3 regions of the Paenibacillus sp. JGP012 genome follow, and region 1 is predicted to be linked to each of the others. Evidence: riboswitches for the same ligand, from Rfam matches in the RefSeq annotation. Region 1 holds a riboswitch; each other region holds the start of a gene.

Region 1 (3,212 bases):
TAGAATGGACGCCTAAAGTCCGTTATGGATATCTGGATCAGCATACAAAGCTGACCCCTGGCAGAACGATTCGTGATGTATTGAAGGATGCTTTTCTGCCACTGCTTGAGCTGGAAAAGGAGCTGATGCAGATCACCGATCAGATGGCCGATGCAGATCCGGACAGACTTGCGCAGCTGCTGGAGGAAATGGGTGAAATTCAGGAGCAGCTGGAGCAGGGCGATTTTTATCTGATTGATGTCAAAGTGGAAGAGATGGCAAACGGTTTGGGGTTAAATGCGATTGGTCTTGATCGGGACGTTGCTGCCCTGAGCGGTGGACAGCGCACTAAGGTGTTGCTTGCAAAACTGCTGCTGGAGAAGCCAACTGCCTTATTGCTGGATGAGCCGACAAACTATCTTGATGTAGAGCACATTGAATGGCTGACGCGTTATTTGAAAGACTATCCGCACGCCTTTCTGTTGATCTCACATGATACAGAATTTATGAATGAAGTTGTGAATGTGATTTACCATCTGGAATTTGCCAAACTCACACGCTATGCTGCCAATTATGAGAAGTTTCTGGAGATGGCGGATATGCAGAAGGCGCAGCATATTGACGCCTATGAAAAGCAGCAGGAATATATTAAAAAGCAGGAGGACTTTATTCAGCGGAATAAAGCTCGTGCATCCACCTCGGGACGCGCAAAAAGCCGGGAAAAGCAGCTTGGCAAAATTGAGCGGATTGATCGTCCGGACGAAGCGGCAAAACCAACTTTTAAATTCAAGGATGCCCGTGCAAGCAGCAAAACCGTGTTTGAAGGTGTTGATTTTGAAATTGGTTATACGTATCCGCTCCTGCCAAAGATGACGATGACCATCGAACGCGGAGAGAAGATTGCTATTGTGGGCTGTAACGGTGTGGGTAAATCAACACTGCTCAAGACAATTCTGGGTAAAATCCCGCCCATTAGCGGTAAAACCTTTCTCGGCGATTACCTGGAGACGGCATACTTCGAGCAGGAAGTACGTGCTGCAAATATCACGCCGATTGACGATGTATGGAATGAGTTTTCTCATCTGACTCAAAATGAAGTACGGGGACATCTGGCCCGGTGCGGTCTCAAAAATGAACATATTACACGTCCTTTGAACATGCTGAGCGGTGGGGAGCAGGCTAAAGTCCGTTTATGCAAGCTGCTGATGCGTGAAAGCAACTGGGTGCTGTTTGATGAGCCGACGAACCATCTGGATGTTACTGCGAAGGCCGAGCTTCAGCGTGCATTGAAGGAATACAAAGGAACCGTTTTGCTTGTATCCCACGAACCAGATTTTTACGAAGGCTGGGTCACCAAAACGTGGAATGTGGAAGAATGGTCTGAAAAAGCACGATGACAAAAAAATCCGACTGTGGTAATATAGGCTACAACTTCAACTTCATATGAACACTAGGGGGGCCGCACGATGCGGCTGAGATGGAAGAATGCGATTCCGGACCCTTTGCACCTGATCTGGATCATACCAGCGTAGGGAAGTGGCGCGTTTCAGCATAATGACAGTAAGTGATCCTTTTATGAACGAACAGGAACCTTACTATACAGTGATGCAGGCATGAGTTACCGCCGAACGGTTATGGACTTAACTGTTTAACAGGTATTAGCTGCACGCTCGTTATTTAACCTGAACCTTTGTTTATACGCAGCCACTCCTACGGGAGTGGCTTTTTTGTGTTATGTCATTTCCGTACTTAATGCTGAACGGATGAGAGGGAGGACAACGTGAACACAACAGGGCTTGCGGCAGAAAGAAATGAAAAGAATAAACGGCTGATCGATCGCTCTCCAAAACAAATAGACACATGCAGCCCGACATGTTGCCAAGATGACTCTTCCTTTGAAATGCATATTGTGTCTACCAATAAAGGTGAGCGAACCACTGTACTGAATGTTGTCAAGCAGATATGGCCTTGGGTGGATTACATTCATATCCGGGAAAAACAGCTCTCGCTGCAGCAGCATTTCATCTGGGCCAGGCACATGACAGAGTCAGGAGTTCCATCCTCACGTATTGTCATCAACGGGGCCAATCCGTTTGTGCCCAGCGAATTTTGCCGAGGGGCGCACTGGAGCCAGAAGATGCTGACGAAGGCGGAAGAGAGCATGAATGCTGTGAATAAGGGGGAACGGATGCGCTTGGGAGTATCGGTGCACTCCATACATGAGGCACGTGTGGCAGCGGATTACGGTGCAGATTACCTGTTCTTCGGGCATGTGTATACAAGCCGCAGCAAGCCTGATCTAACGCCCAGGGGGTTGGAGGCGCTGGCTGAAGTATGCTCAGGCGTTGACATTCCTGTCATTGCAATTGGTGGTATCCAGGCATCCAACATTCAGGCGGTGCGGTTAGCGGGAGCCCGTGGCGCTGCTGTGATCTCGAGTGTATTTCAGCATGAGGACCCGGCTCATGCGATCCGTCTTATAAAACAGGCTGCAGAAAGAGTAATATGAATGTTTCGAAATCAAGGAGATGAACACATGCAAAAGCGAGGAACCGTCTCACCGGATCAAGGTTCTGATGATCAATCCAGATGGAATGCATGCTATGGATCGGATGAAACTTCTGAATCCGATACTTCATATGAAACTGCCAGTATCCCGCAATATGTATCATCAGGCAAGCTTCATGCAGAAACCATTATTGTTGGCGGAGGCGTTATAGGTTGCGCTGTTGCCTTTGAATTGACACGAAGAGGACACGATGTGCTTCTGATCGAGCAAAACGAGATTGCCAGCGGAAGCTCCTGTGCAGCAGCGGGAATGCTTGCTGCGGATAGTGAGGAATTTACTCATCCTGTTATTGCTCAGGCTGCTCTTGAAAGCAGAGCATTGCTGCACAGTCAAAAGGATCAATTATCTACTCTATCGGGCATGGAACTTGGGTTGAGGCAGAGCGGATTCATCACACCGTTCAGATCATACAGTGAACTAAGTCGTTATAAGGAAAATCGAAGGGCTTTTCCACTGACGGAACAGCTTTGGTGGGATAGAAATACGGTGCAGCGAGAAGCTGGCTGGCTTAATCGGGATACGTATGGTGCTTATTACCGATCATTGGAGAGTGAAATTCTGCCCGTGTCGTTGACCAGAGCTTATGTGAGGTCAGCACACAGGATGGGCGCCCGGATATGGGAAGGCGTCAAGGATATTCAATTAATAGTGAATCAACTTGGTG
Region 2 (3,212 bases), on a different contig from region 1:
TGGCTACGCTGGAGGATAAGGGCTTTGTCATTCGTGATACGGCCACGGAGAAATATCGACTGGGCATTCGCATCTGGGAGCTGTCTGCCCATATGTCACGCAGTGATGATCCTGCGATTCTGCTGCTGCCTGCGATGGAGAGGCTTCGGGATCGTTTGGGTGAAACGGTGAGTCTCTACCTTCGAGACGGCAGCGAGCGGATTCGGATTCAGGCGGTACAGAGTGATCAGGCCATTCGCCGGGTTGCGCCTGTAGGGGCCAGATTGCCGCTTTCCGTAGGAGCTTCCAGTAAAGTGCTGATGGCATTTGCCACGGAAGAGGACCGCGAAGAGCTGATGAACGGCCCGGAATGGCCCGTATTTATCGACCCGGCCGTGTATCTTTCGCAGATGGAAGACATCCGGGAGAGCGGGTATGCTACGAGCTACGAAGAGCGTGAGCCTGGAGCGGCTGCGGTGTCCGTACCGATTATGGATCGCAGGGGCAGCATTGCGGCAGCGCTTTCTGTGTCTGGCCCGGTCAGCCGGCTCTCACAGGAGACACTGCATGAGTATGCACCCGTGCTGAAGGAAGCGGCAGCGCAGATGGGACTTATGCTGTCGTAAATTCGTTGGCGTACTTTTGTTGGAGTGAAATTGGCTCCAATATTTTGTTCCAATAGAGTTTGTGCTAACGGGCTTTTGCTCCTGTTCCATCGGAACAAACAAATTCTCTGGAATATAAAGGTTGTATTTCTAACCAGATTAAGCTACTCTGTAATGGACGGCCCAGCGGGGCTAGCTTGAGCATCATCGTTTAAGTTGAACAGCGGCGTGTATGCCGCAATATGTTTACGTTACTGGGGGAGTCCGAATTGTCCGGACTGAGACGGGATCGCACGAGATTCCGGACCCTTTGCACCTGATCTGGATCATACCAGCGTAGGGAAGTAATCGGCCTTTTGACCACAAACACTATAGACGTTAACCTGGCGCAGATGCTGTTTTTGCAGCGAGATGCCTATGTTTACGTGTATGGTGATGGACATGAGTCGGTTCCCTCGGAACCGGCTTTTTTATATACAGCAGCAAGTGGAGCTTCGTAAGTTGAGCGTTTGCCTTCGTTGATAACCCTGATCTGATCGCAGATTGTGCAGGTCAGGGGTTAGACGATACGGCAAGCAACGAACAACAAAAGCGGTGAAATCACCTGAATTCATCGTGAAGCCAAACCCGAATTCGACGCTGCCTGTACATAATAAGGTGTCTCCTGGATCAATGCGGCTGTGTGCGCAGGGTCATTCCTGCTGTGCTTCTGTGCTCTGGATGTTCTGGACAGGTGGGTGAGCCATGCAAAGCTGACACATTCGTGTGCAAACGACACGGAGCAAAAATCACAGAGGAGGAGACAGGGGACATGAATACAGGTAATGAGACGAGGGAGCAGATCGGAACAGAGGAATTGGGGCGCGATGGTCATCCCGTGGAAAAGAAAACCACAGCGGTGGAAGGGGTTCAGCCCTTCCCTGGCAGCCGCAAAGTATACATTCAGGGCTCACGGCCGGACATTGCTGTACCGGAGCGTGAAATTGCCCTTCATGACACGAATACTCCCCAAGGGGTGGAGCATAATGAGCCGCTGCGTGTCTACGATACGAGCGGCCCGATGACCGATCCCGAATTCCAGATGGATATTCGGAAGGGGCTGCCAGCGCTCCGGAATCACTGGATTATGGAGCGCGGTGATGTAGAAGCATATGAAGGCCGGGCGGTGAAACCCGAGGATAACGGCTTGAAGCCTGGCGGACGAAGAGCCGGGGCGGAGGAGTACCCCGGATACCGGGGGCAGCCGCTGCGCGCTCAGGCTGGCCGCTGCGTTACACAGATGCATTATGCGCGGCAGGGCATCATTACGCCAGAGATGGAATATGCCGCGATTCGTGAAGGCGTAGAGCCTGAATTTGTGCGGCAGGAGCTGGCAAGCGGGCGAGCAATTCTGCCCTCCAACATCAATCACCCGGAGAGTGAGCCGATGCTGATTGGTCGTCATTTTCACGTTAAAATCAATGCCAATATCGGCAACTCGGCTGTATCTTCCTCCATCGAGGAGGAGGTAGAGAAGATGACCTGGGCAGTACGCTGGGGCTCGGATACGGTGATGGACCTCTCCACAGGCAAAGACATTCATACAACCCGGGAATGGATTATCCGCAATTCTCCCGTGCCGATTGGTACGGTGCCGCTCTATCAGGCGCTGGAGAAGGTGAACGGAGAGGCTGAGGCTCTAACATGGGAGCTGTACCGGGATACACTGATCGAGCAGGCGGAGCAGGGCGTGGATTATTTTACGATTCATGCTGGCGTGCTACTGCGTTATATTCCGATGACTGCGAAGCGGATGACAGGCATCGTGTCACGGGGCGGGTCGATTATGGCGGCGTGGTGTCTGGCACATCATCAGGAGAACTTTTTGTACACCCATTTTGAGGAAATCTGCGAGATTATGAAAAGGTATGACGTGGCCTTCTCTCTGGGGGATGGATTGCGTCCAGGCAGCATCTACGATGCCAATGACGAGGCACAGATGGCGGAGCTGGCGACACTCGGTGAATTAACGCAGATTGCATGGAAGCATGATGTGCAGGTGATGATTGAAGGGCCGGGGCATGTGCCGATGCACAAGATCAAGGAAAACGTCGATTTGCAGATGGAAATCTGTCAGGAAGCACCGTTCTATACCCTCGGCCCGCTGACCACCGACATTGCGCCCGGCTACGATCACATTACATCTGCCATCGGAGCGGCAATGATTGGCTGGTTCGGTACATCCATGCTCTGCTACGTTACACCTAAGGAGCACCTCGGGCTTCCCAACAAGGACGATGTGCGTGAAGGGGTTATCGCTTATAAAATAGCCGCACATGCTGCTGACTTGGCCAAAGGCCACCCGCGTGCCCAGCGCCGGGATGATGCGCTGTCGAAGGCACGATTCGAGTTCCGCTGGCGGGATCAGTTTAACCTGTCACTCGACCCGGAACGGGCACTGTCCTATCACGACGAGACGCTGCCCGCAGAAGGGGCGAAGGAGGCACATTTCTGCTCCATGTGCGGGCCGAAGTTCTGCAGCATGCGCATCACGCAGGACATCCGTGCCTTTGCCGCAGACCGTGGCTTGAGCGAAGAGCAGGCTGTAGCCGCTGGTATGCAGGCGAAAGCCGAGGAGTACCGGACGCG
Region 3 (3,212 bases), on a different contig from region 1:
CTTTGGCTACCATTACCGGATCAATGACCAGATTGGACCAGCCGTATTGCCGCCATTTGCTTGCAACGAGACGAATAATCTCCGCACTATACAGCATGCCGGTTTTGACTGCATGTGGTTCAAAGTCTGCTCCCGTCGAATCAAGCTGCTGGGCAATGCCGGCGTAACTGATGGGGAATACACCTTGGACACCTGTTGTGTTCTGTGCCGCAATGGCTGTGATCACCGTCATTCCGTATACTCCAAGCTCCTGAAAGGTTTTGAGATCTGCCTGGATACCTGCACCACCGCCATTATCGGCACCTGCTATTGTCAAAGCCTGGGCTATATTCATCTTGCACCTCCGCGAATCTGACGGATCAGTGAATGTTCTGATACGAGCTCGGGTGTCACCTTCGCAAGCTGGTTTAACAACTCCAGCTGGAAGCTGCCTGGACCCTGCTGAGCTGTAAGGGCGGCAGCTTGTTCGGCTGCAACACCGTAATAAGCAACAGCCTCGACAATGCTGTTCAGTAAATCATCTCCCGGCCGGGCGACTGCTGCAAAAGCACCAACGACCGAGCTGAGAAGGCATCCCGCGCCGGTGACCTTCGTAAGCAGTACATGTCCGTTGCTGATGAGAAACGTCTGATACCCGTCCGTAACGATATCGTACTGACCCGTAATAACAACAATACATGCAAGCTGCTGTGCAGCCCGTTCCGCGATGCTGATGCGGTCTTCTTCACCTTCCCCGGCATCCACACCTTTAATACTCCAGGGTACGCCAATGACATGAGCAACCTCGGCAACGTTCCCGCGCAATACAGTCAGCCGAAGGTCACGAACAAGCTGCTGCACCGTCTCCGTGCGATATGCAGTTGCCCCGGCACCGAATGGATCAAGCACAACGGGTACATGATGCGCATTAGCGGACTGTCCTGCCAGCCGAATGGCTTGAACCACCTTTTCATCTAACGTACCGATATTGAGCACAACTGCGCCAGCGATACGCGCAACGTCAGCAACTTCTTCGTGAGCATAGGCCATGAACGGAGAGGCTCCAAGGGCAAGCAGACCATTGGCAGTGAAAGGGGCTACCACCAGATTCGTAATATTGTGTACCAAAGGATTAAGTGCACGCACACGCTCAAGATAAGACAACGTCATTACCTCCTTGATCTAAAATGAATTGCATGGTGAGACAAGCTGGTATTTACATACAGACCATTACATCGAAGAACCTGCAATACGGCCTTTAACGAATTCTCGTCCATGCCCATGCGATGAGAAAACAAAAAAAGCCCCACTCATTTCCAGAGGAAACGAGCGAAGCTATAGAGGTTTTACCAGCATGGACTCTGCCAAATCAATGGAGAATCCTTTATCCACAAGAGCCGCTCCACTTCCCTCCGCTGGTATGATCCAGATCAGGTTCAAAGGGTCCGAATGATATATTCGTCTCAGCCGTAAGGCTCCCCCAGTGTGATGTGCAAAATATGCAGTTATGATCCAAGCATATATCACATGCGTCCAGAATGTAAAGAGGGCATGAGACTTGACGCTTGTTTTGGCAACGCTGCGGTTTACCGATTTACCTTCGCTCGTTAACCCGATATAATGGGGATTGGCCCATATGGCCGCATAACGAATGAGGGCAGGAACTGTTCTACTTTCCTCCCGGCAGAATGGGGACCCTGAGTTGAAAACGTTCAAGAAAGTATATATCGAGATCACAAGCATCTGTAATCTGGCATGCAGCTTTTGTCCACAAACGAAAAGAGCCAAAGGCTTTATCGACCCTGAAGTGTTTAATCATATATTGGATCAGATCAAACCGCACACCAAACATATTTACCTGCATGTCAAAGGGGAGCCTCTGCTGCATCCCAAAATCGACCTGCTTCTGGATTCCGCTCATGCGAAGGGATTCAAGGTTAACATTACAACCAATGGTACACTCCTGCCAAAGACACAGCATAAACTGCTGGGCAAACCTGCATTGAGACAGATGAATTTCTCCCTGCACAGCTTTGACGGACATGAGGGATCAACGGATCGTGATGGTTATTTGCGCAATATTTTGACTTTCGCTCGTGAGGCTGTGAAGCATAATGTCATTATTTCGTTCCGGCTGTGGAATCTCACACAGGATAACTTTACGAATGCCCAGATGAATCGAAATCGGGAAACACTTGAAGTACTGGAGCGTGAATTCAATCTGGACTTCCGTATTGAGGAAAAGGTCGTTCCGGGCAGCGGTGTCAAAATTGCACCGAATGTATATCTGAATCAGGACCACGAATTCCAATGGCCAAGTCTGGATGCACCGGAAGATGACGGGAAAGGCTTCTGCCATGCGCTGCGCAGTCAGGCTGCGGTGCTGGTGGATGGAACGGTCGTTCCGTGCTGCCTGGATGGTGAAGGTGTCATTAACCTTGGCAATATTCATGAGCAGTCTTTCTCCGAGATCGTTGATGGGGAGCGGGCTAACAATCTGGTATACGGCTTTTCGAAATGGGAGGCTGTAGAGGAACTGTGCCGCAAGTGTGGATATCGTCAGCGGTTTGGCGCGGGAGCTTGAGGCTGAATGACCTCATGGCCTCCGGATTTTCACCGATTTGAGAGATGAGACCGTATTGCCTGTAATCAGCCAATACGGTCTTTTCTGTTATTTTGCGCTCATGAAAAAAGGGGTAAAAACAGCATACTGCTAGTTAATATCGGTACATGCCAATTAAATGCGAATTGGAAAAAGCTGAGACCATATCTGTATTACTGCTGAAATTGGTAAATCTAATCCAGGGATTATTCCTGTAATCTTCCTTTTTTTGTAGGATTGAATCAGGTTCCGAACAAGGGGTGTGCCGTGTACCTCAAAAAGGTTCCTGTAGACAAGCCAGCGGCTTGTTCAACAAATCACTCAAATCAAGGGAGGATGTTGATGATGAAAAAAATGTTGACGCTCTTGTTGTCTGCCGGTCTCGTTGCTTCTGTATTTGGTGTAATGCCTGTAGCGGCTGCACCGACCGTCGTCAATTCAACCATCGTGGTACCGAAGGGCACGACTTATGATGGGCAGGGAAAAACGTTTGTAGCCAATCCCTCTACATTGGGTGACGGTTCTCAAGCGGAAAATCAGAAGCCTGTATTCCGGCTGGAGGCAGGAGCTACGTTGAAAAATGTTATTATTGGTGCACCAGCAGCGGACGGTGTGCATTGTTACGGCAGCT

The links. Region 1 has a riboswitch for thiamine pyrophosphate ahead of HNR77_RS12715 (thiamine phosphate synthase). Riboswitches for the same ligand answer to the same signal wherever they lie in the genome.
Region 2: linked by a shared signal. The riboswitch ahead of thiC (phosphomethylpyrimidine synthase ThiC) and the one ahead of HNR77_RS12715 (thiamine phosphate synthase) in region 1 are both predicted to bind thiamine pyrophosphate.
Region 3: linked by a shared signal. The riboswitch ahead of thiM (hydroxyethylthiazole kinase) and the one ahead of HNR77_RS12715 (thiamine phosphate synthase) in region 1 are both predicted to bind thiamine pyrophosphate.

The regions. Positions count from the first base shown of each region.
Region 1 is NZ_JACHKG010000008.1:133,451-136,662, forward strand. Features, by position in the region: gene HNR77_RS12710 (ABC-F family ATP-binding cassette domain-containing protein) at 1-1,376, shown strand, start outside; TPP riboswitch at 1,422-1,531, shown strand; gene HNR77_RS12715 (thiamine phosphate synthase) at 1,760-2,488, shown strand; gene thiO (glycine oxidase ThiO) at 2,516-3,212, shown strand, end outside.
Region 2 is NZ_JACHKG010000026.1:20,539-23,750, reverse strand. Features, by position in the region: gene HNR77_RS23330 (IclR family transcriptional regulator) at 1-605, shown strand, start outside; TPP riboswitch at 831-944, shown strand; gene thiC (phosphomethylpyrimidine synthase ThiC) at 1,396-3,212, shown strand, end outside.
Region 3 is NZ_JACHKG010000018.1:122,177-125,388, reverse strand. Features, by position in the region: gene thiD (bifunctional hydroxymethylpyrimidine kinase/phosphomethylpyrimidine kinase) at 1-334, opposite strand, end outside; gene thiM (hydroxyethylthiazole kinase) at 331-1,149, opposite strand; TPP riboswitch at 1,370-1,471, opposite strand; gene HNR77_RS20245 (radical SAM/SPASM domain-containing protein) at 1,682-2,563, shown strand; gene HNR77_RS20240 (pectate lyase) at 2,927-3,212, shown strand, end outside.